DNA from 3 places in the Lachnospira hominis (ex Hitch et al. 2025) genome. Region 2 is predicted to be linked to each of the others. Evidence: predicted binding sites of a transcription regulator. Region 2 holds the regulator's gene; each other region holds the start of a gene.
What was found. Region 2 encodes Rex, which represses fermentation and respiration genes when NADH is low (regulators of the CRP and FNR family bind a similar motif). Its sites were predicted from a motif close to ATTGTTAANTANTTAACAAT; they were not measured.
Positions count from the first base shown of each region.

Region 1: WMO38_RS12385 (NAD(P)-binding protein) is a predicted target of Rex. The motif match lies at 5,555-5,574, and genes of this name have one in related genera.
Region 3: gap (type I glyceraldehyde-3-phosphate dehydrogenase) is a predicted target of Rex. The motif match lies at 6,324-6,343, and genes of this name have one in related genera.

Region 1 covers NZ_JBBMES010000017.1:10,486-18,808, reverse strand. The annotation lists gene WMO38_RS12405 (DUF4317 domain-containing protein) at 1-120, opposite strand, end outside; gene sdaAA (L-serine ammonia-lyase, iron-sulfur-dependent, subunit alpha) at 260-1,129, opposite strand; gene sdaAB (L-serine ammonia-lyase, iron-sulfur-dependent subunit beta) at 1,131-1,793, opposite strand; gene WMO38_RS12390 (NADH-dependent [FeFe] hydrogenase, group A6) at 1,945-3,636, opposite strand; gene WMO38_RS12385 (NAD(P)-binding protein) at 3,630-5,465, opposite strand; gene WMO38_RS12380 (ECF transporter S component) at 5,696-6,280, opposite strand; gene WMO38_RS12375 (MATE family efflux transporter) at 6,521-7,882, shown strand; gene WMO38_RS12370 (hypothetical protein) at 7,980-8,174, opposite strand; gene WMO38_RS12365 (ABC transporter ATP-binding protein) at 8,197-8,323, opposite strand, start outside.
Region 2 covers NZ_JBBMES010000001.1:174,416-182,738, forward strand. The annotation lists gene WMO38_RS00770 (DEAD/DEAH box helicase) at 33-1,637, shown strand; gene WMO38_RS00775 (5-methyltetrahydrofolate--homocysteine methyltransferase) at 1,679-2,362, shown strand; gene WMO38_RS00780 (homocysteine S-methyltransferase family protein) at 2,355-4,835, shown strand; gene WMO38_RS00785 (redox-sensing transcriptional repressor Rex) at 4,896-5,564, shown strand; gene WMO38_RS00790 (hypothetical protein) at 5,571-6,179, shown strand; gene WMO38_RS00795 (NAD(P)H-hydrate dehydratase) at 6,186-7,751, shown strand; gene alr (alanine racemase) at 7,781-8,323, shown strand, end outside.
Region 3 covers NZ_JBBMES010000014.1:50,876-59,198, forward strand. The annotation lists gene WMO38_RS11465 (RnfABCDGE type electron transport complex subunit B) at 1-362, shown strand, start outside; gene WMO38_RS11470 (hypothetical protein) at 387-728, shown strand; gene WMO38_RS11475 (oligosaccharide flippase family protein) at 694-2,190, opposite strand; gene WMO38_RS11480 (cysteine desulfurase family protein) at 2,272-3,426, shown strand; gene WMO38_RS11485 (histidinol-phosphatase HisJ family protein) at 3,482-4,297, opposite strand; gene WMO38_RS11490 (Na/Pi cotransporter family protein) at 4,537-6,225, shown strand; gene gap (type I glyceraldehyde-3-phosphate dehydrogenase) at 6,370-7,398, shown strand; gene WMO38_RS11500 (phosphoglycerate kinase) at 7,538-8,323, shown strand, end outside.

The DNA.
Region 1 (8,323 bases), on a different contig from region 2:
TTCGTTAATTTTTGTAACTTTATTTTTTTCTCCGTCAACATAACATCCGCTCATTCTTGCAATTGCACAGTCTTCAAGTGTATACTGTGATTTTATTTCATTTATTTCTTTTCTTGTCATCTTTAATCTCCATATTATTCAGGTTCAAAATGCAGTCACTGCCAAAATGCTTTGTATCATATACATTTTTACAATCACGACATAATATTTATTAAATTATAACTTTTTTAAGGAGATTAAGCAATAATATTAAACTGCTCTAATTTAATCTTTCTTTTATTTTAAGTGCTGAAGGTGTAACTGCAAGTCCGCCCTCGCCCGTCTCTTTAAGGCATGCCGGAAGTTCATTTCCTATCCGTCTCATACTGTCTATAACCTCGTCAGGAGTAATTGCACTTCTTATTCCTGCCATTGCCATCTGTGCCGAAGAAATGGCATTTACAGCACCGGCGGAGTTTCTCTTAATACACGGAACTTCAACAAGACCGCAGACAGGATCACATGTCAGACCAAGCATGTTTTTTAATGCAAATGCCATCGCATGTGAAATACACTCTGCATCGCCTCCCTCAAGATATGCAAGTCCTGCCGCTGCCATTGCACTCGCAGAACCGATTTCAGCCTGACATCCACCGGATGCTCCCGCTATGCTCGCATTTTCTGCTATGACTGCTCCAACCCCTGCCGACACAAACATTGCTTTTACCATTTTATCTTCAGGCACATTAAAACATTCCTCATAGGCAAGAAAAACGGCCGGTATTACGCCGCATGAGCCTGCTGTAGGTGCTGCAACTATCCTTTTCATACACGCATTAGATTCACCCATTTTTATCGCTTTTTCCATAGCAAGTCCCATAAACGGACCACAAAGATTTTTTCCATCTTTATTATATTTTCTCATCTTTTCACCATCGCCGCCTGAAAGACCGCTCGGTGACTTCAGTGTCTTATCATACTCGGCATCAGCTCTCTTCATTGCCCTGTACATATCACGCATTGTCGCAAATGAAGCATCCTCCGCAGCCATCCTCTCAGATGCATCTGCACGTAGTATCACCTGCCAGAATGACATATTATTTTCATTGCATAAATCCACTATATCTTCAATCGAATGATAACTAATCATATTAATCCTCCAGACTAAGGTATGTTACCTTGACTACTCCCTCGGCTTTCTCAAGCCATTTTATGCCTTCCTGTGGTACTTCCTGGTCACACTCGACAACCATAACAGCTTCTCCACCCCTGTTTGAACGGTAAAGCTGCATTGCTGCAATATTGACTGACTTATGTGCAAGCATTGATGTTACTTCGCTTACATGTCCAGGCTGATCTATGTTATGAACAACAAGTGTCGGATAATCTCCCGAAAAGTTTGTATCAATTCCATCAATTTTTGCAATATTGATTCTTGAACCTCCTATAGATTCACCTACTACTTCAAGTTTTCTTCCTGTAACTCCCGTAAGTCGAAGCTGTGCCGTGTTAGGATGTGCTTCTTTTAAATCTGATACGCCAAACGTCACTTGCATGCCACGTTCCTTTGCAATATTCAGACTGTCAGGAATTCTGTTATCATCAGGTTTCATTCCCATAAGTCCTGCCACAAGTGCCATATTTGTTCCATGTCCTTTTCCTGTTGCAAGAAATGAACCATACAGAAGAATCTCTGCCTCTGCAATCTCCTCTCCCATAAGTTTTCTAGCTATATACCCGATTTTTACAGCCCCTGCGGTATGCGAGCTTGATGGACCTACCATTACCGGCCCTATAATATCAAAAATATTCATATCTTTGCCTCATTTCTTCATAACACTTAATAACAAAAGAAACAAAGGCACCTATACCCACAGATACAAGCACCTTTGCTTCATAAAATAAACTTCCTAGGGCTATTATAATTATTCTGCCCATTAGTGTCAATTATATTCTGTTATTTTTTTACACATGTTTAACATGCAGGATTTCATGTGATTTATGCGATAAAGGCTTTTCAAAATACTCTTCATAGCACTTTATAACTGACGGATTTTCGTGTGAAAATCTGATATTATTATGCTTATCAAGTCCATAGAGAACATTTCTTCTTTCCTCTACCATTGATGCATCATCTTTAAATGGTTGTCCTCCACCATTGATACATCCGCCCGGACATGACATAATTTCTACAAAATCATAATGGACTTCTCCTTTTTTGATTGCATTCATAAGGCGTCTTGTATTTCCAAGTCCGCTTGCCACAGCAACTTTAATATCTGTTCCATCAAGATCAAATTCAGCTTCTTTCCATCCATCAAGTCCTCTTACAGCCTTAAATGCATCCGGTTCAGGATTTTTCTTCGTCACAAGATAATATGCACTTCTTAAAGCTGCTTCCATAACACCACCTGTTGCACCGAAGATAACACCTGCACCTGTGCTTTCGCCAAGCGGATTATCGAATTCATCTTCTTCAAGTTCATCTGTCTTAATGAAAAATGCCTTGAATAATCTCTCAACTTCTCTTGTTGTAAGGACAGCATCAACATCTTTTGCACCATCCCATGTGTACTCATCTTTCTTTGCAAGACAAGGCATGATCGAAACGCAGAAAATCTTTTCAGGGTCTACTCCAAGCTTCTGTGCATAATATGACTTTGTAATTGCACCAAACATCTGCTGAGGTGATTTTGCTGAAGAAAGTCTGTCTGCCATATCAGGATACTGGCTCTTGATAAACTTTACCCAGCCCGGACAACATGATGTAAACATCGGAAGCCCTGACTCCTTTATTTCAGGAAGTCTTTCAAGAAATTCGCTTCCCTCCTCCATAATTGTCATATCTGCCGCAAATGTCGTATCAAATATGTAATCAAAACCTATTTTTCTCAAACCACCAACAAGTCTCTTTGCTGTTGCAAATTCCTTTGACAGTCCGAAGCTTTCACCCCATGCTGTTCTTACAGCAGGTGCTACCTGAACAACTGTGATAACTTCATCATCTTCAACAGCATCAAGAACCATGCCTACGTCATCACGTTCTCTTAATGCACCTACAGGACAATTTACCACGCACTGTCCACAAAGTGTACATGCTGTCTCCCTGATATTCTGGTTGCCACGCACATTTACAGTTGTTCTTGAACCTGTATTAACTACATCCCATATATGCATTTCCTGAATATTGTCGCAAATCTGCACACATCTCATACATTTTATACATTTCTGTGCATTACGGATAAGTGGAAATGTCATATCCCAGTTATCCTTTTCAAGAATAGAATCATATGGCATCTCTGAAATATTTAATTCATTTGCAAGTGACTGAAGTGTACAATTACCACTTCTTACACATGTACCACATTTATAATCATGCTGTGAAAGTATAAGTTTTACATTAGTTTTTCTTGTTGTACGAACCTTACGTGAGTTAGTATATACAACCATTCCTTCTTCTACAAAGTTATTACATGCAGTAACACAGCGTTCTGTTCCTTCAACCTCAACAACACACACTCTGCACGCACCGATTTCATTTATCTCTTTAAGGTAACATAATGTAGGTATTGTCTCACCGATACTCTTTGCCGCATCAAGAATAGTGGTTCCTTCTTTTACTGATACTTTTGTACCATTTATTGTTAAATTTACCATTGTTCTTCTCTTCCTCCTCTAAATGAGCCAAAACCAAAATGGTCGCATCTTAAACATCTTCCTGACTCCTGACATGCTTCCTCACATGAGAAACCATATTCAATAGGCTCAAAGTCTTTCTTACGGTCTGCGGCATCACGCACTGCTACCTCAACCCTGCCACAAGGAATCTTGTCCTCATAACCTGCATATGGAATTTCCACATCACATGTAATTTCGTGATGGAATCCAAGATAATCATCAATATTGGCTGCTGCTACCTTACCGGCTGCAATAGCTCTTATTACTGTCGCCGGACCTGTAACACAGTCACCTCCAGCAAATATACCCTTATGTTCTTTGATTTCGCTTGTTGCAAGTGCTTCAATAGTTCCTCGCTTAACTGTAACACCATGTTCCTCAAAATATCTTGTCTCGATACCCTGTCCGATTGCCACAACAATCAAATCGCAAGGTATAAGAACCTCATCTTTTGCTGCTGTCTTAGGTGATGGTCTTCCACCCTTGATTTTACTTATCATCTGCGGCTGTACCCAGAGACCTACAACCTTGTCATTTTTATCTTTTTCAATTCTCACAGGTGACATAAGTTCGAGAATATCGCATCCTTCTGCCTCTGCTCCTGCAACCTCTTCTTCAAGTGCAGTCATATCTTCTTTACGTCTTCTGTATACAATGCTGACTTTTTCTGCACCAAGCCTTACTGATGAACGTGCAACGTCCATTGCAACATTACCTCCGCCGATTACTACAACTTTCTTTCCTGTATAATCAGGTATTTCATCATCACCAATCGCACGAAGCATCTCAACTGCCGATGTCACGCCGATTTTTGCATCTTCACCATCAATACCGATTTTCTTATCGGCATGGGCACCTATTGAAATATAAATTGCATCATATTCTTTATTAATGTCTTCAAGAGTAATATCTGTTCCTACACTTATATTTTTCTTAACCTCTATCCCTGTAGAAAGTATCGCATTAATATCCTCATCAAGTTTTGTTCTTGGAAGTCTGTAGTTCGGAATTCCGTATCTTAACATACCACCAAGCTGTTTTCTCTGTTCAAAAATAGTAACCTTATGGCCCATAAGTGACAGATAATAAGCTGCACTAAGTCCACCTGGACCTCCACCGATAATGGCAACTTTCTTTCCTGTCGGCTCACCACATTCAGGAACATCAACAACGCCAGCATTATCAACTGCCATTTTCTTTAATCCACGAATATTAACAGGTGCATCTATAAGTGTTCTCTTACATCTGTTTTCACATGGATGTTCACATATATATGCACATGTAACAGGAAGCGGATTATCTCTTCTGATAAGACGCACTGCATCTGCATATCTTTTGTCATGCACAAGTGCAATATATCCCGGTATATCAACTCCGGCAGGACATGATTTAACACATGCAACAGGCTGGCTGCTGTTACATGAACAAAATCCTCTTTCGATGTGGGAACGGAAATCGTCCTCGCATCCATCTATACATTTTAAAACAAGCTTAGCTGCTTCATATCCGATTGCACAGTCAGCAGACAGATAGATTCCTTCTGCTGTAAGTCTTATAACATCAAGTGTCTCATCTGTTGCATTTCCATCAAGAACATCATCAAAAAGTCTTGCAAGCTGTCTCAGACCCACCCTGCACGGAACACATTTACCACATGACTGTGCAAGACACATTTTTATAAATGACCTTGTAAGGTCAATAGTACATAATCCCGGAGGACTGGCAACTATCCTTCTCTCCAAATCCTGATACAAAGACTCCATTGTAACCTGAGCCTTGTCTTTTGTTATAATCGTTAATCTGCTCAATTTTTACTCCATTCCCGCGTAACCCTTACGCACATTAATTAACCTTATACACTCTATCATAATTATTTCAATCTGTCACAAAAAATTTATTAATTAAATTTTTAACAAACCTGATATAAAAATAACACTCTTTTCCGGCTGCATTCCGGGCATAAAAAATGCCGGTCACTTTTAACTGAACCGGCATTCCCATATTGACTTTTACAGTCTCACATAAACTTATATATAAATTACATTTCTCTTAACATACCGCTCTTTTTAAGAACAGGTCTTAAAATAAGATAAATAACTGATGCAAATATTACAGCTATCACTGCATTAACAGAAGTTGTCAACGCACCGATTTTTGCAAGTGCCTTAGATAAATCCTGTGGAACTCCAAGAATATATGTCTTGTAAAAATATCCAACAATTGGATCTGCAAATATATTAAATACCATTCCTGCCGCACTTGATACGATTGTTGCCATAGTTACATATTTTGCTGAATGTTCTTTTGAAAGTTTAAAGCCTTTGTGTGCAACAAGACCTACAATAAGACCGATACAAAGTTTAAGAACAAATGTCTTAGGTGCACTTGTAACGTATGATGTTGTCAAATCACTGATTGTCATTCCGACTGCTCCAGCAAGCCCTCCCCATGGACCGCCAACAAGAAGAGCTGCAAGCACACAGAAAGTATTACCAAAGTGGAACATTGTCTTTTCTGTTCCAACAGGAATATCAATCTTTATAAATGTTGCTCCGACATAACATAATGCTGCACATAAAGCTGCCTGTGCAAGGACCTTTACATAATCCTTTGATTTTTCCATAATGATTCTCCCTTTTCTATTTCTATTTTTTTGAGGAATTATTATCTTCTGAATTCCTTTCCACGAAGATTACTCTATATCTGATATTATTTATAGTGCCAAACTACATTTATTTTATATGGTCAGTTTGGTAATACTTGTAAATTTTATGTAAAAAGTGTATAGTACAGTTACTTTGCTTTTTAAAATAGACTTTAGAACGTCCGCTACAATTGCATTTTCATAAAAAGGAGAAAAAATATGGATGATAATAAAGATTTCCTCGGCACACAGCCTATAGGCAGACTTTTATTAAAGCTTGCTCTTCCTACTGTTGCTGCCCAGCTTATCAACATGCTTTATAACATAGTTGACCGAATGTATATCGGACACATAAAAGATGTCGGTGCTCTTGCCCTTACCGGAGTCGGTGTGTGTATGCCGCTTATTATGATAATATCGTCATTTGCGGCACTTGTAGGAAATGGTGGTGCCCCTCGTGCATCTATTTACATGGGAAAGAAAGACACAGATGCCGCTCAGAAAATTCTCGGCAACTGCTTTTCTCTTCAGATTATAATATCAATAATTCTTACAATTATTCTACTTATAGGAAATAAAACTTTCCTGCTCGCATTTGGTGCAAGTGAAAATACAATTTCCTACGCTGTCAATTATATGAACATTTATGCCATCGGAACTATATTTGTACAACTTACACTTGGCATGAATGCATTTATAACGGCACAGGGATTTGCAAAAATCGGCATGTTATCTGTCTTAATTGGTGCTGTTGCAAATATAGTTCTTGACCCTGTATTTATATTTGGAATGAATATGGGTGTCCGTGGTGCCGCACTCGCAACAATTATTTCACAGACTTTGTCATGTATATGGGTTTTAAGCTTTTTATTTGGCAAAAAGACTTTCCTTAAAATAAAGCCGGAAAATCTGAGACTGCATGCAAAGATTATTCTTCCTTGCGTTGCTCTTGGTTCTTCACTTTTTATCATGCAGGCAAGCGAAAGTATTATATCAGTATGTTTTAATTCATCACTCTTAAAATACGGCGGAGATATTGCCGTTGGTGCCATGACAATCCTTACAAGTGTAATGCAGTTCGCAATGCTTCCGCTTCAGGGACTTGGTCAGGGAGCTCAGCCTATTATGAGTTATAATTACGGTGCCAAAAATAATGACCGTGTACGTAAAACTTTCCAGCTGCTCTTAAAGGTAAGTTTTAGCTATTCTATAGTTTTATGGGCAATCGTTATGCTGTTCCCACAGATGTTTGCGATGATGTTCACATCTGATAACGCACTTTTAAGTTTTACATCACAGGCTTTAAGAATATACATGGCTTCAATGTTTATGTTCGGAATTCAGATTGCATGCCAGATGGCATTTAATGCTCTTGGCAAAGCAAAAGATTCAATTATTGTTGCTGTTATGCGAAAATTTATACTGCTTATTCCGCTTATATATATTATGCCTGCAATTTTTAAGGCAAATCAGACCAATGCGGTATACATGGCTGAACCTGTTGCAGATTTTATAGCTGTCTGCTTCACAGCAATCCTGTTTGCATTTGAATTCAAAAAAGCTATGAAGGAAAATAAATAAGCATGTTGCATAGGCAGGCATTTTATCCTATAAGTCAACATCAATCTGGTATATATCAGAAAATCCTGCCCACCAATCACCGGTGAGCAGGATTTTTTTAATTTTTAAAAAGATTTTCAAGCGACTCGCCTGCTGACTTTATTCCGTCTTCAAGTGTATGAGCCATGTTTTTTGCTTTTTTATCAAGTTCTTTTTCCTTTGCAAATGCTGCCGCTTTATCTGCTGCATTATTGGCAGCATCCACAGCTTTACCAACGCCTTTAAGGACTTTTTCCTTATTAATCATTGTCATGAATGTCACACTCCTTCTTACTCTATTGTGCAAACTGGCTTTCATAAAGTTTCTTATAAAATCCATTCTTAGCAAGTAATTCTTCATGATTACCCTGTTCAATAATATGACCGTCTTTCATTACCAGAATCACGTCTGCTGACTGGATT
Region 2 (8,323 bases):
ATTGCTTTTTACAGAGCAGGAATGGAGAATTAATGAAATTTGAAGAATTAAATTTAGATGAGAGAATATTAAGAGCTGTTGAAGATATGGGGTTTGAAGAGGCATCTCCTATTCAGGCTTCAGCTATTCCGGTTATTATGGACGACCGAGATGTGGTCGGACAGGCACAGACAGGTACAGGAAAGACGGCAGCATATTCTATTCCTGTTCTCGAAAAAATAGATCCTGATTTAAAGAAACTTCAGGCAGTAATACTCTGCCCGACAAGAGAACTTGCAGTCCAGGTTGCAGAAGAAATCAGAAAACTTGCAAAATATATGAGCGACATAAAAGTGCTTCCGGTATATGGCGGACAGGAGATTGTAAGACAGATTAAGTCATTAAAAGCTGGAGTGCAGATTCTTGTAGGTACGCCGGGACGTGTTATGGACCATATGAGAAGAAAGACAGTTAAATTTGATAATGTTTCAATGGTAGTTCTTGATGAGGCAGATGAAATGCTCGATATGGGCTTCAGGGAGGATATGGAGACTATCCTTACAGATACACCTGAAGACAGACAGACAATAATGTTCTCAGCGACAATGCCTAAGGCTATTATGGATATTGCAAAGAATTTCCAGAAGGATGCTGAAATTATCAAGGTTGTAAGAAAAGAACTTACAGTAAAGAATATTGAACAGTATTATTATGAAGTAAGACCAAAGAACAAGAATGAGCTTTTATGCAGGCTGATAGATATATATAATCCGAGACTTTCAGTTGTATTCTGTAATACAAAAAGACAGGTTGACGAGCTTATATCTGAGCTTAAAGGCAGAGGATATTTTGCAGACGGAATTCACGGAGATATGAAGCAGGCCCAGAGAGACAGGGTAATGGCTGATTTCAGAAGCGGAAAGACAGAAATACTTATTGCTACAGATGTTGCGGCAAGAGGAATTGACGTTGATGATGTTGATGTTGTATTTAATTATGACCTGCCTCAGGATGAAGAATATTATGTGCACAGAATAGGAAGAACCGGACGTGCCGGAAGAGAGGGTGTTGCTTTATCATTTGTTTCCGGAAAAGAAGCATATAAGCTGAAGGATATTGAGCGTTACTGCAAGACAAAAATCAAGGCAAAACCTATTCCATCAATGGATGATGTGAAAAATACAAAGCTTGAAGCAATATTTTCAAATATAAAGGAGACTATTGAAGCCGGAGGGCTTTCAGATATGGTTGAGGCTGTTGAGGACAGGCTTAATATGGAAGATTATACATGCCTTGATGTGGCTGCTGCACTTCTTAAAATGGTAGTAGGTGATTCACTTGAGGACAGAGAGGAACTTGAACAGGTTCATTATGACCTTGATGCTGACAGGAGAGGCATGGTAAGACTTTTTATCAATGTGGGTAAAAAAGATAAGATTAAGCCGGCTAATATTCTTGGTGCAATAACAGGTGAGTCAGGAATTCCCGGTAAGCTTGTCGGCTCTATCGATATGCTTGATAATTATACATTTGTTGAAGTACCTTCAAAGTATGCAGATGCAGTTCTGCTTGCAATGGAAAATGTTACCATAAAGGGCAGAAAAATCAGCATGGAAAAAGCAAAGGGAACAGGACGTAAAAAGAAGAAAAAAAGATAAAATTCATAGCAGATGCTATGAAAGGCGGGAGTTAATGATACATGCATGCTGATATAGTTCTTGGACAACTCGATAAAAATGAAGCATTAAGATATATGGGACACAGAGGTGAGGATATTGATGAGCAGCTTGATAAGCTTATAACAAAATGTGAGAAAGAAGTGCTTAGCTGTGTAAAACCCAGATTTGTATACAAAGTATGCGATATTTCAAGAGAAGAAAAAGGAATTCTTGTTAAAGATACGAATCTGTTTCTTACAGGAAATTCTATAAAAAAACATCTTGATGGATGCGATAAGGCTGTGCTTATGGCGGTTACGATATCTGCTGATGCAGACAGACTTATAAGAATAGCACAGATACGTGACATGGCTGAGGCTGTTGCGATAGACAGTCTGTGCAGCGTTGCAGTTGAACAGGCATGTGACCGGGCTGAACTTATCATAAAAGAGGAAAATCCCGGATATTACCAGACATTCAGGTTTGGACTTGGATACGGAGATCTGCCGATAAGTCTTCAGGGACAGTTCCTTCATGTATTAAATGCTCCAAAACAGATTGGGCTTAATGTCAGTTCGACAGATATGCTCACACCGACAAAATCAGTTACGGCAGTTATAGGACTGTCGAAAAATCCAATTCCTCAGAGGGCAAGAGGATGTCAGACATGCAGTATGAATAAGAAGTGTCAGTTCAGACAGAAAGGTGGACGTTGTAATGGCTAGAGATTTTAGAGAATTATTAAAAAGAGATTATGTTATTCTTGATGGAGCAATGGGAACAATGCTTCAGGCAGCAGGCATGAAAATGGGTGAAACACCTGAGATGCTTAATATTACACATCCGGAACTTCTTGTTTCTATTCATGAGCAGTATCTTAATGCCGGTTCAGATGTAATATATGCCAATACATTTGGCGGCAACGCTTACAAACTGGAAGAATGCGGACACAGCGTGGATGAACTTGTCACTGCAGGAATTAAAAATGCGATTACAGCCAGAGATAATGTCAAACCTGAGGCACTGGTAGCACTTGATGTAGGTCCGATAGGCCAGCTTTTAGAGCCTACAGGCACTTTAAGCTTTGAAGAGGCATATGAGATGTATGCAGAGGTGGTGAAAGCCGGAAGCAATGCGGGGGCTGACCTTGTTGTATTTGAGACAATGACAGACCTGCTTGATGTAAAGGCTGCTGTACTTGCCGCAAAAGAAAATTCTGACCTTCCTATAATGTGTACAATGACATTTGAGATGAATAAAAGAACATTTACAGGATGTATGGTTCCGTCAATGGCACTTACTCTTGAAGGACTTGGTGTTGATGCCATTGGTGTCAATTGTTCACTCGGCCCAAAAGAGTTAGAACCTGTTATAGAAGAAGTTACAAAATGGACCAACCTTCCTGTTGTAGTTAAGCCTAATGCAGGACTTCCTGACCCACAGACGAATGAATATAATGTGGGACCAAAAGATTTTGCTGAATTTATGAAAGATTTAAGAAAGTACGGAATCAGGGTATTCGGCGGATGCTGCGGTACAAATCCGGAATTTATTAAAGAACTTTCAGATATGCTTAAAGAAAATGGCAATGCAATTGTAAATGAGCTGCCACAAAAAGTAATTCCGGCAGCAGTATGTTCTGCAACAAAGGTAGTTCCGATAGACCAGCCGAGAATAATCGGTGAGAGAATTAATCCTACAGGCAAGAAAATATTTCAGGAAGCTTTGCGTAAAGGCGATATAGATTACATACTTAATCAGGCACTTGAACAGGTTCAGGCAGGAGCTGATATTCTTGATGTCAATGTCGGACTTCCGGGAATAGATGAGCGTGAGATGATGATAACAGCTGTCAAGTCACTGCAGTCAGTAGTGGATGTTCCGCTTCAGCTTGATTCTACAATTCCTGAAGTGCTTGAGGCAGCACTTCGTGTATACAACGGTAAGCCGATAGTCAATTCAGTAAACGGTGAGGAAGAGTCTCTTAAAAATGTTCTTCCACTTGTAAAAAAATACGGAGCTTCTGTTGTTGGACTTACTCTTGATAAAAATGGTATTCCTAAAAAGGCGGAAGACAGATTTGCAATTGCAAAGAAAATTCTAGATGCGGCACTTGCAATAGGCATTCCGAAAGAAAATGTATACATTGACTGTCTTACACTTACTGCATCTGCAGAGCAGGACGGGGTAGTTGAGACGCTTAAAGCACTTCACCGTGTCAAGACAGAACTTGGATTGAAGACAGTTCTCGGCGTATCCAACATTTCCTTCGGGCTTCCTAACCGTGTGCTTGTAAATCACATTTTTCTTACAATGGCACTTGAAAATGGACTTGACCTTCCTATTATCAATCCTAATATTGAAGAGATGACAGGTGCTGTAAGAGCTTACAAGCTTCTTGCAGGATTTGATAAGAATTCAGTTGATTTTATAAAGCATTATGCAGGAAAACAGATAGTACCAAAGATTGTCATTTCTGAAAATAAATCAGCAGGAACGGACACAAAATCAGGGCCGGATGGTGCAAAGGGCATACAGCAATCAGCTTCTGATAATGATACAGGACTTGAAGGTGATAAGCTTGCACTTTACAATGCAGTTCTTAACGGACTTAAAAATGAAGGTGCTGACTGTACAGCTAAGCTTCTGGAAAATACAGACTCAATGGAAGTTGTCAATGAAGTTTTAATACCGGCACTTGATAAAATCGGTGAGGAATTTGAAAAAGGCACACTTTTCCTTCCGCAGCTGATAATGTCCGCATCAGTTGCACAGGCGGCATTTGAAGTTATAAGAAAATTTATGATAAAAAGTGATGCGGCACCGGTGAGTAAAGGAAAAATTGTAATTGCGACAGTAAAAGGCGATGTGCATGATATAGGAAAAAATATTGTAAAAGTTCTTCTTGAAAATTATGGATATGATGTTATAGATCTGGGAAAAGATGTTCCTTATCAGGCTGTAGTTGATGCGGTAAAAGAAAATGATGTAAAACTTGTAGGACTTTCAGCACTTATGACAACAACACTTGTATCAATGAAAGAGACAATCGAACTTTTGCATGAAAATAATCTTGATTGTAAAGTTATGGTAGGCGGTGCTGTCCTTACACCGGAATATGCAAAAGAAATTCATGCGGATTTCTATGCGAAAGATGCGAAGGAATCAGTTGATATTGCCAAGAGAGTATTAGGCTGACTTTGACATTGTTTTAACATTGGTTTATAATAAAAAATACGAAAAAACAGGAAGGTACGGATGAGCAATATGGAAGAGACAAAAAAAATATCATCTGCGGTAATCAGGAGACTTCCAAGATACTATAGATATCTTGGTGAATTGATTGAAAGCGGTGTTCAAAGAATCTCATCAAAAGAACTCAGTGCAAGGATGAAGGTTACCGCATCGCAGATAAGACAGGATCTGAACAATTTTGGAGGGTTTGGCCAGCAGGGATACGGATATAATGTAAAGTATCTTTATGATGAGATAGCTAAAATTCTTGGTATTGACCGTACTCATAATATGATTATTATCGGTGCAGGTAATCTCGGTGCAGCACTTGTTAATTCGGGTGATTTTGCAAAGAGAGGATTTATAATAAAAGGTGTTTTTGATAATAATCATGAGCTTAAAGGCAAAAAGATAGGCAGTCTAGATATTATGATGATGGATGAACTAAAAGGGTTTATAAAAGAAAATAATATCGAGATAGTTGCACTTACAATTCCAAGACAGGCAGCAAGAGAAGTTGCAAAAGAAGTGGCTGAAGACGGAATAAAGGCAATATGGAATTTTGCACATACAGACCTTAATATGCCTGAAGATGTTGTAGTTGAAAATGTACATTTATCAGAGAGCCTTATGAGACTTTCATATAATATAGCAAATAAAAATGGTAAAACTCGTAATATACAGGAGGGGTGATTTATCATGGCAGATATTACATATGATTTAATAAAAGACACAGCATCATTTAATCATATTCCTATTCTTACACTAGATAAGAGATGGTATCTGCTTGTCCCGGAGGTCAGCAAAACTGACGAGATAAAGTATTGGGAAAAAAAGGTTAATGACCTGCTAAAAAAACAGGGACAGGTAACCAATGATTTAAAAGAAGTAAAAAAGATAAAAGAACAGGTTATTCAGGATGTCGTTGAAAATATGGAAGAAGACGGCAATGATTTTCGTCGTAAGAAACGTATGAATAAAAACCAGCGTCTTATACATGAAGCAAAAGACAAGATTGAATCACTTGAAGATGAAGAAAAAGAGATTCCAAGACAGCTGGCAGAAGCTAATAGAAAACTTCTGGTTGAAACGGTAAAGATGTGCTATGCGAAGATTAATGAAAACAAAGCAGATCTTGAAGTGCTGGATAAATGGATTGAAGCTACAAGAATCAAGCTCAAAAAGAATCTTCTTATAAAGCATGATAAGGAGAGTATGAACGAACAGCTTTATTCGGGAATGCATAATATCTTTGGACCGGAGATCATGGGAGTCCTTGATGATATTAATTCAAAAGGTCAGGAGTAACTGTATATGAAGTATTTACTTGATTCTGCTGCAATGAAAAAAATAGATGAATATTCAATAAAAACGACAGGGATTCCATCTGTAGTTCTTATGGAGCGTGCAGCATTGTCTGTATCATCATTTGTGGAAAAACTTGCATACAATAAAAAAGACAGCGGAAAAAAAGATATAAGCATCTGCGTTGTCTGTACAAAAGGAAACAATGGAGCTGACGGGCTTGCTGCCATACGTCAGCTTTATCTTCATGGTTATAAAACATTGGTGTATGAAGCTGGCAGAAAAGAGCCGGGAACAGATGAGTATGAGCTGCAGAAAAATATTATAAAAAATCTTGAAATTCCATTTGAATGTGCAGTACAAGATAACATACTACCACTGGATGAATATGATTTTATTATAGATGCAATGTTTGGAATTGGACTTTCAAGAGATGTCACGGGTGTTTATGCACAGATTATAGATGAGATTAACCGTGTCAGTGCAGTTAAGGTGGCGGTTGATATTCCGTCGGGGCTTAGTGCGGGAATAGTTCAGGTAAGCAATAAGAAAGTAAAAGCAGATTATACAGTTACATTTGGATTTGACAAGACAGGGATGGTTTTGTATCCCGGTAGGAAATATGCAGGAAAAGTAATAGTTTCTGATATAGGTTTTGCAGTCAGTCAGGACAATGTGCAAAAAATATTAGAAAATAATCCGGCAAGAATGATTGAAAAAAAGGATATTCTGACGATTCCCGAAAGAGAAGCAGACGGTAATAAAGGAACGAGCGGAAAAGTGCTTATAGCGGCGGGAAGCAGGAGTATGGGCGGTGCGGCGTTTATGTCAGCACAGTCTGCATACAGAAGCGGCTGCGGGCTTGTGAGGGTTTTTACACATGAAAATAATAAAAATGCACTTCTTACACTTGTGCCGGAATCAATATGTGACACATATAATGATAAAAACAGCAATTGTGATGAACTTACAAAATGGTGTACATGGGCTGACTGCATTATTGCAGGCCCGGGCTTATCGGTTTCAGGACAGTCAGAAGAGATTGTAAAATGCATTTTACAATCAGGTTCGGATGCAACATTAATACTTGATGCGGATGCTTTGAATATCATCTCAGAAAATGAAGAATATTATGAATATATAAGCAGATACAAAGGCAAAGTGATTATGACACCGCATGTTGGAGAAATGTCACGGCTTACAGGAAAAAGCATAGGACAGATAAAGGGAAATCCTGTGGAGACGGCATCATGTTATTCAAAAGAACATGGTGTTATATGCGTATTAAAAGATGCAGCAACAGTGGTTTGTGACCATGATGACATATATATCAATACTTCCGGAAATTGCGGAATGGCAACAGGCGGTTCCGGAGATGTGCTTACGGGAGTTATTGCCGGCATGATGTGTGCAGGATTTGATGATGAGTGTTTTGCAGCAGCACTGGCTGTATATATACATGGCTGTGCCGGTGATATGTGCCGGAAAAATCAAGGCACATTTTCAATGAAAGCATGGGATATTGCAGAGTCGTTAAGCACAGTTTTTACACAAAATAATACAGATTATAATTAAAAAATAAGGAATCGGGGAACAGAGTTAAAATGGGAAAGTATTACAGAGTATATGCAGATGTTGAACTCGGAAACATAGAATCCAATGTAGAGGCACTTATGGCACTTACGCCTGCCGGCACAAAGTCACTTGCAGTAGTCAAGGCAGACGGATACGGGCATGGAGACGTTGCAGTTGCAAAAGCAGTGTATTCAAAAGTCTTCGGGTATGCTGTTGCAACTCTTGATGAAGCAGTTAATTTAAGAGAAAATGGAATAGATAAACCTATATTAATACTTGGCTTTGTAAATACAGATGAATATGAAACTCTGGTTGAAAATGAAGTTGCAGCTACAGTTTTTGATTATGAGACAGCCGAGGAATTAAGCGAGGCGGCAAAAAAGACAGGAAAGACAGCAATATGCCATATTAAAGTAGATACAGGAATGAGAAGAATAGGAATGGAACCTGATGAGAGCGGTGTTATGCTTGTAAAGAAAATCAAGCAGCTTCCTAATCTTAATGTAAGAGGTATTTTTACTCATTTTGCAGCTTCGGATGAGACTGATAAAACATCAGCAAACAGACAGTAT
Region 3 (8,323 bases), on a different contig from region 2:
GGTACGGCTCATGTGTAAAAGCCTGTCCTTTTGATGCAATTCACATTGTAAATGGTATCGCAGTAGTTGATAAAGAAAAATGTAAGGCATGCGGCAAGTGTGTTGCTACATGTCCAAGACACTTAATCGAACTTATTCCTTATGATGCAAAACAGGTTGTTAAATGTGCATCAAAAGATAAAGGTAAAGATGTAATGTCAGTATGTCAGACAGGATGTATCGGTTGTATGATGTGTACAAAGCAGTGTGAATTCGGTGCTATAACAGTTGAAAATAACATTGCACATATTGATTATGACAAGTGTACAGGTTGTGGCAAGTGTGCTGAGAAGTGTCCAAAGAAGATTATACATGCTCATTAATATTAAAGAGTTCCGGAGGGTGAAATGATAGATGCAAGTCAGATAATGCCGCTTAATTTCTTTATGTACAAAGGTGTATACAGTGGTGAACATCATGGTATGCGTTACAGGATAAAAAAAACGGGTGAAAAACCTGATGAAGTTCTCGAGGCATATGTGTGGCAGAAGCCATACAGCTTTGCAGCAACACCCAAAGAAGAAATAATCTCTGATACATTTCCTTTAAGTGAGGAAGGACGGCTTCAGCTGGTTGACTGGCTTAAACAGATGTATGAAAAAGATAAGGAACGATGGGAGAGTGCTCCCACAATACTGGAAGCACCCATTGACCTCAATGCGGTTTATTCCGATAAGGATAAAAAGTAGCATATAAAAAAATGTATATAATGCAGGCAGTTACGGCTCCCCCAAAGAGAGGAATTAAGCCGGAAACCAGCCTGCTTATATATTTGTAAAAAATAAGAGAAATACCGGTTGATAATAATGAAAAAAATCCCGGTATCAGAAACCAGCCGTGTGCATTCATACGTATATGAAGCATGCGGCTTAATTTTATATAATGGCAGATACATACAAGAATCTGCGAACATAAAAGTCCTGCCATATACATTGTTATTCCATATTTTGGAACCAAAATGACGAGAAATATCAATCTTACTATTATACCGGAAATATTTTGTATACAGGTAGCCGTTGTTTCGCCAAGACCATTGAGAATACTTCCCATTGTAACGGTAAGATATATAAATGGACACAGCCATGCAAGAATACATACGTAATTACGAACTTCAGGCTGATTAAAAACTATAGCTCCGGCATATGAGCCATAAAATATAAAAATGGCGGTACTTAATACGCCGGTTGATATGCAGAAAGTAATGCATTTATTGATTGTAGATTTAATACTTTTATTATTGTTTTCAAGATTTAGTTCTGAAACCGCCGGGAGAAGCATAACTGCAAGTGAATTAGTCAGTGCCGTGGGAAATAAAATAAGAGGCATTGCCATGCCTGTAAGAATTCCGTAGATTGAAACAGAATCACTCTTTGACAATCCATAAACAATAAGCTGTGCGGGAACAAGAACAGCTTCCGCACTCTGGAAAATATGCATAAGCAGGCGGTTTGCGGTAAGTGGAAATGAAAATTTGAACATTTCACGTATTTTAGACATAAGAGAGGATTTTTTATGTGTATTGTTGTATTTGCTTTTTATAAATGTATAAAAAATGGCACAAGTACAATATAAAAATGAGGCAATTTCACCGAACAGATTACTGTATATTGCACACAATACAGAGGCATTTCCGTCAGAAGCATAGATGGTGACATAAATGTATACAGCACAAAATCGTATAATCTGTTCAAAAAGCTGTGAGAATGCCGGAATTGCGGTTTTCTTTTTTGCAAAATAAAATCCATTAATGCAGTTATGAAAAGCTGCAAATGGGAATGATAATGAAAGAATTTTTAACAATGAAGAACATGCTTCATTTAAAATAAATCGTGTTGCAATAAAATCTGCATTTGTATACACAATAAAAGTAAGAATTAAAGATGTTGGAATGCTGAGTAAAAGCCCTGATATAAGCCACAGAAAATCATTTTTTTTATCACAGCAGAATTTTGAAATAGCTGTCTGTATTCCGGATGAACATATTGCAAATACAATTCCGGCAGCAGGCATAACAATCTGGAACAGTCCCATGCCGGCGGCACCTATGCATCGTGACAGATAAATTCTGTAAAAAAAGCCGAGAATTTTACTTAGAATACCTGCGGTAGTAAGAATCAGAGTGCCTTTTATGACATTATTAAACTTTTTCAAAATGCCTCCGTAAACGTAAGTAAACAGTCTTATTATTATCAATTATATGTGATTTATGAATATAATATTAACAGGAAAATAATGAAAGGTGCATGTGATGTAATGATATATATGGACAATGCCGCAACTACAAAAATGCACCCGGATGTTGTCAGGGCGATGCTTCCGTACATGGGAAACAGATATGGCAACCCTTCCGGCATATATACATTTTCTAAAAATATAAAAAAAGATATTACGCAGGCAAGAGAACTGCTTGCATCAACAATAGGAGCAGGGCCGGATGAAATTTTTTTCACATCGGGAGGTTCAGAATCTGATAACTGGGCTTTGAAAATGGCTGCACAGGAACACCCATATGGAAGCATAATTACAACACCGATAGAGCACCATGCAATTTTAAGAACATGTGATTCACTTGAGAAGAGACATTGCAGAATAATCAAGATTCCGGTAGATAAAAAGGGTAAAGTAAGAACAGCAGCAATTGAGCGTAATATCTTCCGTGATACATTTTTAATATCAGTTATGGCAGCCAATAATGAGATTGGAACGGTTGAACCGGTGGCTGCCATAGGAAGAATCGCACATGAAAGAAACATCTTATTTCACACGGATGCAGTCCAGGCTTATACAAATATATATATAGATGTAAATGCAATGAATGTTGATATGCTTAGTGTTAGTGCACATAAAATAAGGGGACCTAAGGGCGTAGGCTTTTTATATATAAAAAAGGGAAAGCTTAAAACACCATTTATTAATGGAGGAGGTCAGGAATATGGGATGCGTGCAGGAACTGAAAATGTTGCCGGAATAATAGGGCTTGCAAAAGCGGCACAGATAGCAATGACAAACAGGGATATGAGGATAAAAAAAGAAAAAATGCTCCGTGATTATATGATAAAAAAGGTCACAACGCAGATAAAAGATGTCTGGCTTAATGGAGATGAACAAGAGCGTCTTCCTAATAATATGAATTTTTCGTTTAAAGGTGTTGATGGTGCTACACTTATATTGATGCTTGACCAGCAGGGGATATGTGCATCTGCCGGGTCAGCCTGTTCATCGGCACAAAAAGAGCCATCGCATGTCCTCAAAGCAATAGGCCTTTCTGATGAGAGAGCATATTCGACAGTGCGATTTACAATAAATGAAGAAATATCAAAAAAACAGGTTGATTATGTTGTGGAATGTATAAAAAGAAATGTAGAAGAGTTAAGAAAATATGTATAACAAAAGCAGGGAACGTAAGCATATTAATGCAGAAATTCCCTGCTTTGATATATTTTTATAACTGTATAAATTCGGGCTTTCTCTTCCTGAAAATATTATAATATTTGAAATTACATGATTTGAGCATATCGTAGGCAATATCAAATCCGCTTCCGATATCGCGGCTGTAATGTGCATCTGAGCCGATGGTTATTATTTCACCACCGAGTTCGCGGTATCTTAAAACTATTTCGGCTGATGGGTTTGTGGCATTAAGACCATAACGAAGCCCTGCAGTGTTAATCTCTATTCCTTTGCCATTATAGATGATTTTTTTTAACACTTCATCAATGATATCAGAAAAGTTCTTATAGTTATACTCGTATGATTTATCCGGAATATAACGTATTATATAATCAATATGACCATAAATATCAAAATTATTACAAGTGTCTAAATTATCAAGGATACTTTCGTAGTAAGCATAGATTACTTCATCTATGTTGCGGCCTTCCCAGAATTTTGGATAGTAAGGATCATTGCCGTATACAAGATGGGAAGAACCTATTATAAAATCAAGAATATGATTTTTGTCGTAGTCATTAATTCTGTCTGCGGCGGAGCGGCAAAGTCCCTGTTCAACACCTATATATACAGGAATCTGTTCTGAATATAATTCTTTGATGCTGGCAATACTTGAAATATAATTGTCAAAATCAAGCTGGAATAACACATCTTTGTTATCTTCCGGTGGAAAATCAAAATCATTGTGTTCAGTAAAGCATATTGACGAAAGTCCAAGATTTATCGCAGCTTTAATGTTTTCTTCGGGTTTTGCATCAGAATCCGAAGAGAAAAGGCTGTGTGTGTGAAAGTCGGCAGGTCTGTTCATGTTTAATCTCCAATCTTCATAGCTGAATAATTAAAATGTATAAAATGCACATGTGTAATGTGTTTATTTTTTCAAAATTAAGTATACCATATTTGTGATAATTTTAAAAACATTACGGCTTTTTTATAAAAACGATTGAATATAACTTGAAATTAATGATTGCAATTGATATTATGTAAAATAAGTGTAAAATTAAATTAACACAAAATTAAAATACTATGTGACGAAAAGGACGGTAAATGTTCATAATGAATGGAATAGGCAGCTTGTTTGAATTTGCGGGAGGAATAGGAATGTTCCTCTATGGTATGAATAGAATGGCAGACGGCATGCAGAAATCAGCCGGAGGCAAAATGAAGTCGCTGCTTGGCTATCTTACAAGAAACAGATTTCTGGCAATATTGGTTGGTGCACTTATTACTGCAATTATACAGAGCAGTGGTGCGACAACAGTAATGGTTGTAGGTTTTGTAAATGCAGGACTTATGACACTTGTTCAGGCTGTAGGCGTTATTATGGGAGCCAATATAGGAACAACAATTACAGCATGGATTGTATCACTCGGACAGATTGGTGATGCTGCAAAAGCATTGCAGCCGTCTTTTTATGCACCGCTTCTTATAGGCATCGGTGCATTTGTTAGTCTTTTTTCAAAAAAAGACAGGTCAAAGACAGTTGGTGAGTTGTTTGTTGGTATCGGTCTTCTGTTTGAAGGACTTGAATTTATGAGTGCATCAATTGCACCATACACAGATGCACCGATTTTTTCAAATGCATTTAAGATTGTAGGCAGTAATCCATTTCTTGGAATACTTATCGGTATTGTTGTTACTGCGATTTTACAGAGCTCATCAGCATCTGTCGGAATATTACAGACTCTTGCCATGAACGGCGTTGTAACGACGAATGCGGCGATTTTTATAACACTTGGACAAAATATAGGCTCATGTGTTACAGCTCTTATTTCGAGTGCAGGAACAACGCGTACTGCTAAAAGAGCTGCATGTATGCATCTATTGTTTAATGTGGCAGGTGCGTTGCTGTTTGGTACAGCTGGCTTTATTCTTTTCTGTATAAGACCGGACATTGCAGTTCATAATATAACGGGTGTTGAGATATCAATATTCCATACATTTTTTAATATTACATGTACAGCTGTAATGTTTCCTTTTGCCAAGCTCCTTGTTAAGCTTTCAGGTATTATTGTTCCTGAAAAGAAGACCGAACAGATAGAGGAAATAAGTGATAAAGAAGAACTTGAAATCAGCAGGCATTTTGATGACAGAATTCTCGGACAGCCGTCTGTTGCTGTTGAACGTGCTAAAAATGAAGTTATTAACATGGGGCGTCTTGCCTATGACAATATTGAGATTGCGTCAAGGGCAGTAAGGGAAAACAGTCAGGAACTTGTAGACAGGATATATGAGCTTGAAAAAGAAGTTGATTACTATTCAAAATATCTGACTTCGTATCTTATAAAACTTAATAACCAGTCATTGTCAGATAAGCAGCATCTTCTTGTAAATGACCTGTTCCATGCGGTTATTGATATTGAAAGAGTATCTGACCATGCGGAGAATCTTGCAGATCTTACAAAATATAAAATAGAACATGATATTGTATTCTCACAGCGTGGGCAGGATGAATTACGACAGCTCTGGGATAAAGTACTCTGCTGTTTTGACAGGGCAGTTGTTGCCAGGGAAACAGGCGATGATGCAGCTATACGTGATGTATATAGAATAGAAGATGAGGTTGATGATCTCGAAGAAGAATTGAGAGATAAGCATATAAAAAGGCTTTCAGATGGAAAATGTCTCCCTTCAAATGGCGTTGTTTTCCTTGATATATTATCAAATCTTGAGAGAATGTCGGATCATGCAAAAAATATTGCGGAGTGTGTTCAGGAAGAAATTTCGTCAAATTAACTAAATGGAGAACTTTATAGAAAGATTTTTTTTGCATTTTGTAAAAAAAGGTAATTAATACTTGATATTTTTACTTATATTATGTAAAATACAATCTAGTTGATTAATAATTAACAATCTAATTTATATTAGGAGGAAATTTTTATGTCAGTAAAAGTTGCAATTAATGGTTTTGGACGTATCGGCAGACTTGCATTCAGACAGATGTTTGGTGCAGAAGGATACGAAGTAGTAGCTATCAACGATTTAACAAGTCCTAAGATGTTAGCTCATCTTTTAAAGTATGATTCATCACAGGGCAGATATGTAAACTTCGGTGAAGAAGATCAGGTTACTGCTGATGATGAAGCTGGTACAATTACTGTTAAGGGTAAGACAATCAAAATTTATAAAGAGCCAGATGCTAACAACTGTCCATGGGGCGAAATTGGTGTTGATGTAGTTCTTGAGTGTTCAGGTTTCTATACATCAAAGGCTAAGGCTCAGGCTCATATCAATGCAGGTGCTAAGAAGGTTGTTATTTCTGCACCAGCTGGTAATGATTTAAAGACTATCGTTTACAATGTAAACCATGAGACACTTACAGCAGATGATCAGATTATCTCAGCTGCTTCTTGTACAACAAACTGTTTAGCTCCTATGGCTAAGGCTCTTAATGATTGTGCAACAATCGAATCAGGTATAATGTGTACAATTCATGCTTACACAGGTGACCAGATGATTCTTGATGGCCCACAGAGAAAGGGTGATTTAAGAAGATCAAGAGCAGGTGCCTGCAACATCGTTCCTAACTCAACAGGTGCTGCTAAGGCTATCGGTCTTGTTATCCCAGAACTTAATGGCAAGCTTATCGGAGCTGCTCAGAGAGTTCCTACACCTACAGGTTCTACAACAATTCTTAATGCTGTAGTTGCTAAGAAGGTTACAGTTGATGAAGTTAACGCTGCTATGAAGGCTGCTGCTACAGAGTCATTCGGTTATAACACAGAGCAGATCGTATCTAGCGATATCGTTGGTATGAGATTTGGTTCATTATTCGATGCTACACAGACAATGGTTAATGAGCTTCCTAATGGTGGATGCCAGGTACAGGTTGTTTCTTGGTATGATAATGAAAATTCATACACAAGCCAGATGGTTAGAACAATCAAGTATTTTGCTGAATTAAACTAATCGTTTAACATATAAGTAACGAGAGAAAAAACCAGGGAATATATATTATGATATTCTCTGGTTTTTATCTTATATCAAGTATTATTTTGTGATGGATTTATTCATCGTATGTCAGAAATGAATTTGGAGGAAATAAACTATGCTTAATAAAAAGTCTGTTGATGATATCAACGTTAATGGCAAAAGAGTATTATGCAGATGTGATTTTAATGTACCACTTGATGGAGACAGAATAACAGATGAGACACGTCTTGTTGCTGCACTTCCTACAATCAAGAAGCTTATCGCTGATGGTGGTAAGGTTATTCTTTGTTCACATCTCGGAAAACCTAAGGGACCAGATGCAACATTTTCACTTGCACCTGTTGCAAAGAGACTTTCAGAACTTCTTGGTCAGGAAGTAAAGTTTGCTGCTGATGACACAGTTGTTGGCGATAATGCAAGAGCTGCAGTAGCAGATATGAAGAATGGTGATGTTATTCTTCTTGAGAATACACGTTTCCGTCCTGAAGAAACAAAGAATGGTGAAGCGTTTTCTAAAGATCTCGCTTCTATCTGCGATGTATTTGTAAATGATGCATTTGGTACAGCTCACAGAGCACATTGTTCAAATGTTGGTGTTACAAAGTTTGTTGATACAGCAGTTGTTGGTTATCTTATGCAGAAGGAAATTGATTTCCTTGGCAACGCAGTAAATAATCCTGTAAGACCATTTGTAGCTATTCTTGGTGGTTCTAAAGTTTCATCTAAGATTTCAGTTATCAATAACCTTCTTGACAAGGTTGATACACTTATCATCGGTGGCGGTATGTCATATACATTCCAGAAGGCTCATGGTGGTAATGTAGGTAAGTCTCTCGTAGAGGATGATTACCTTGAATATGCTAAAGAGATGATGGAAAAGGCTGAAAAGAAAGGCGTTAAG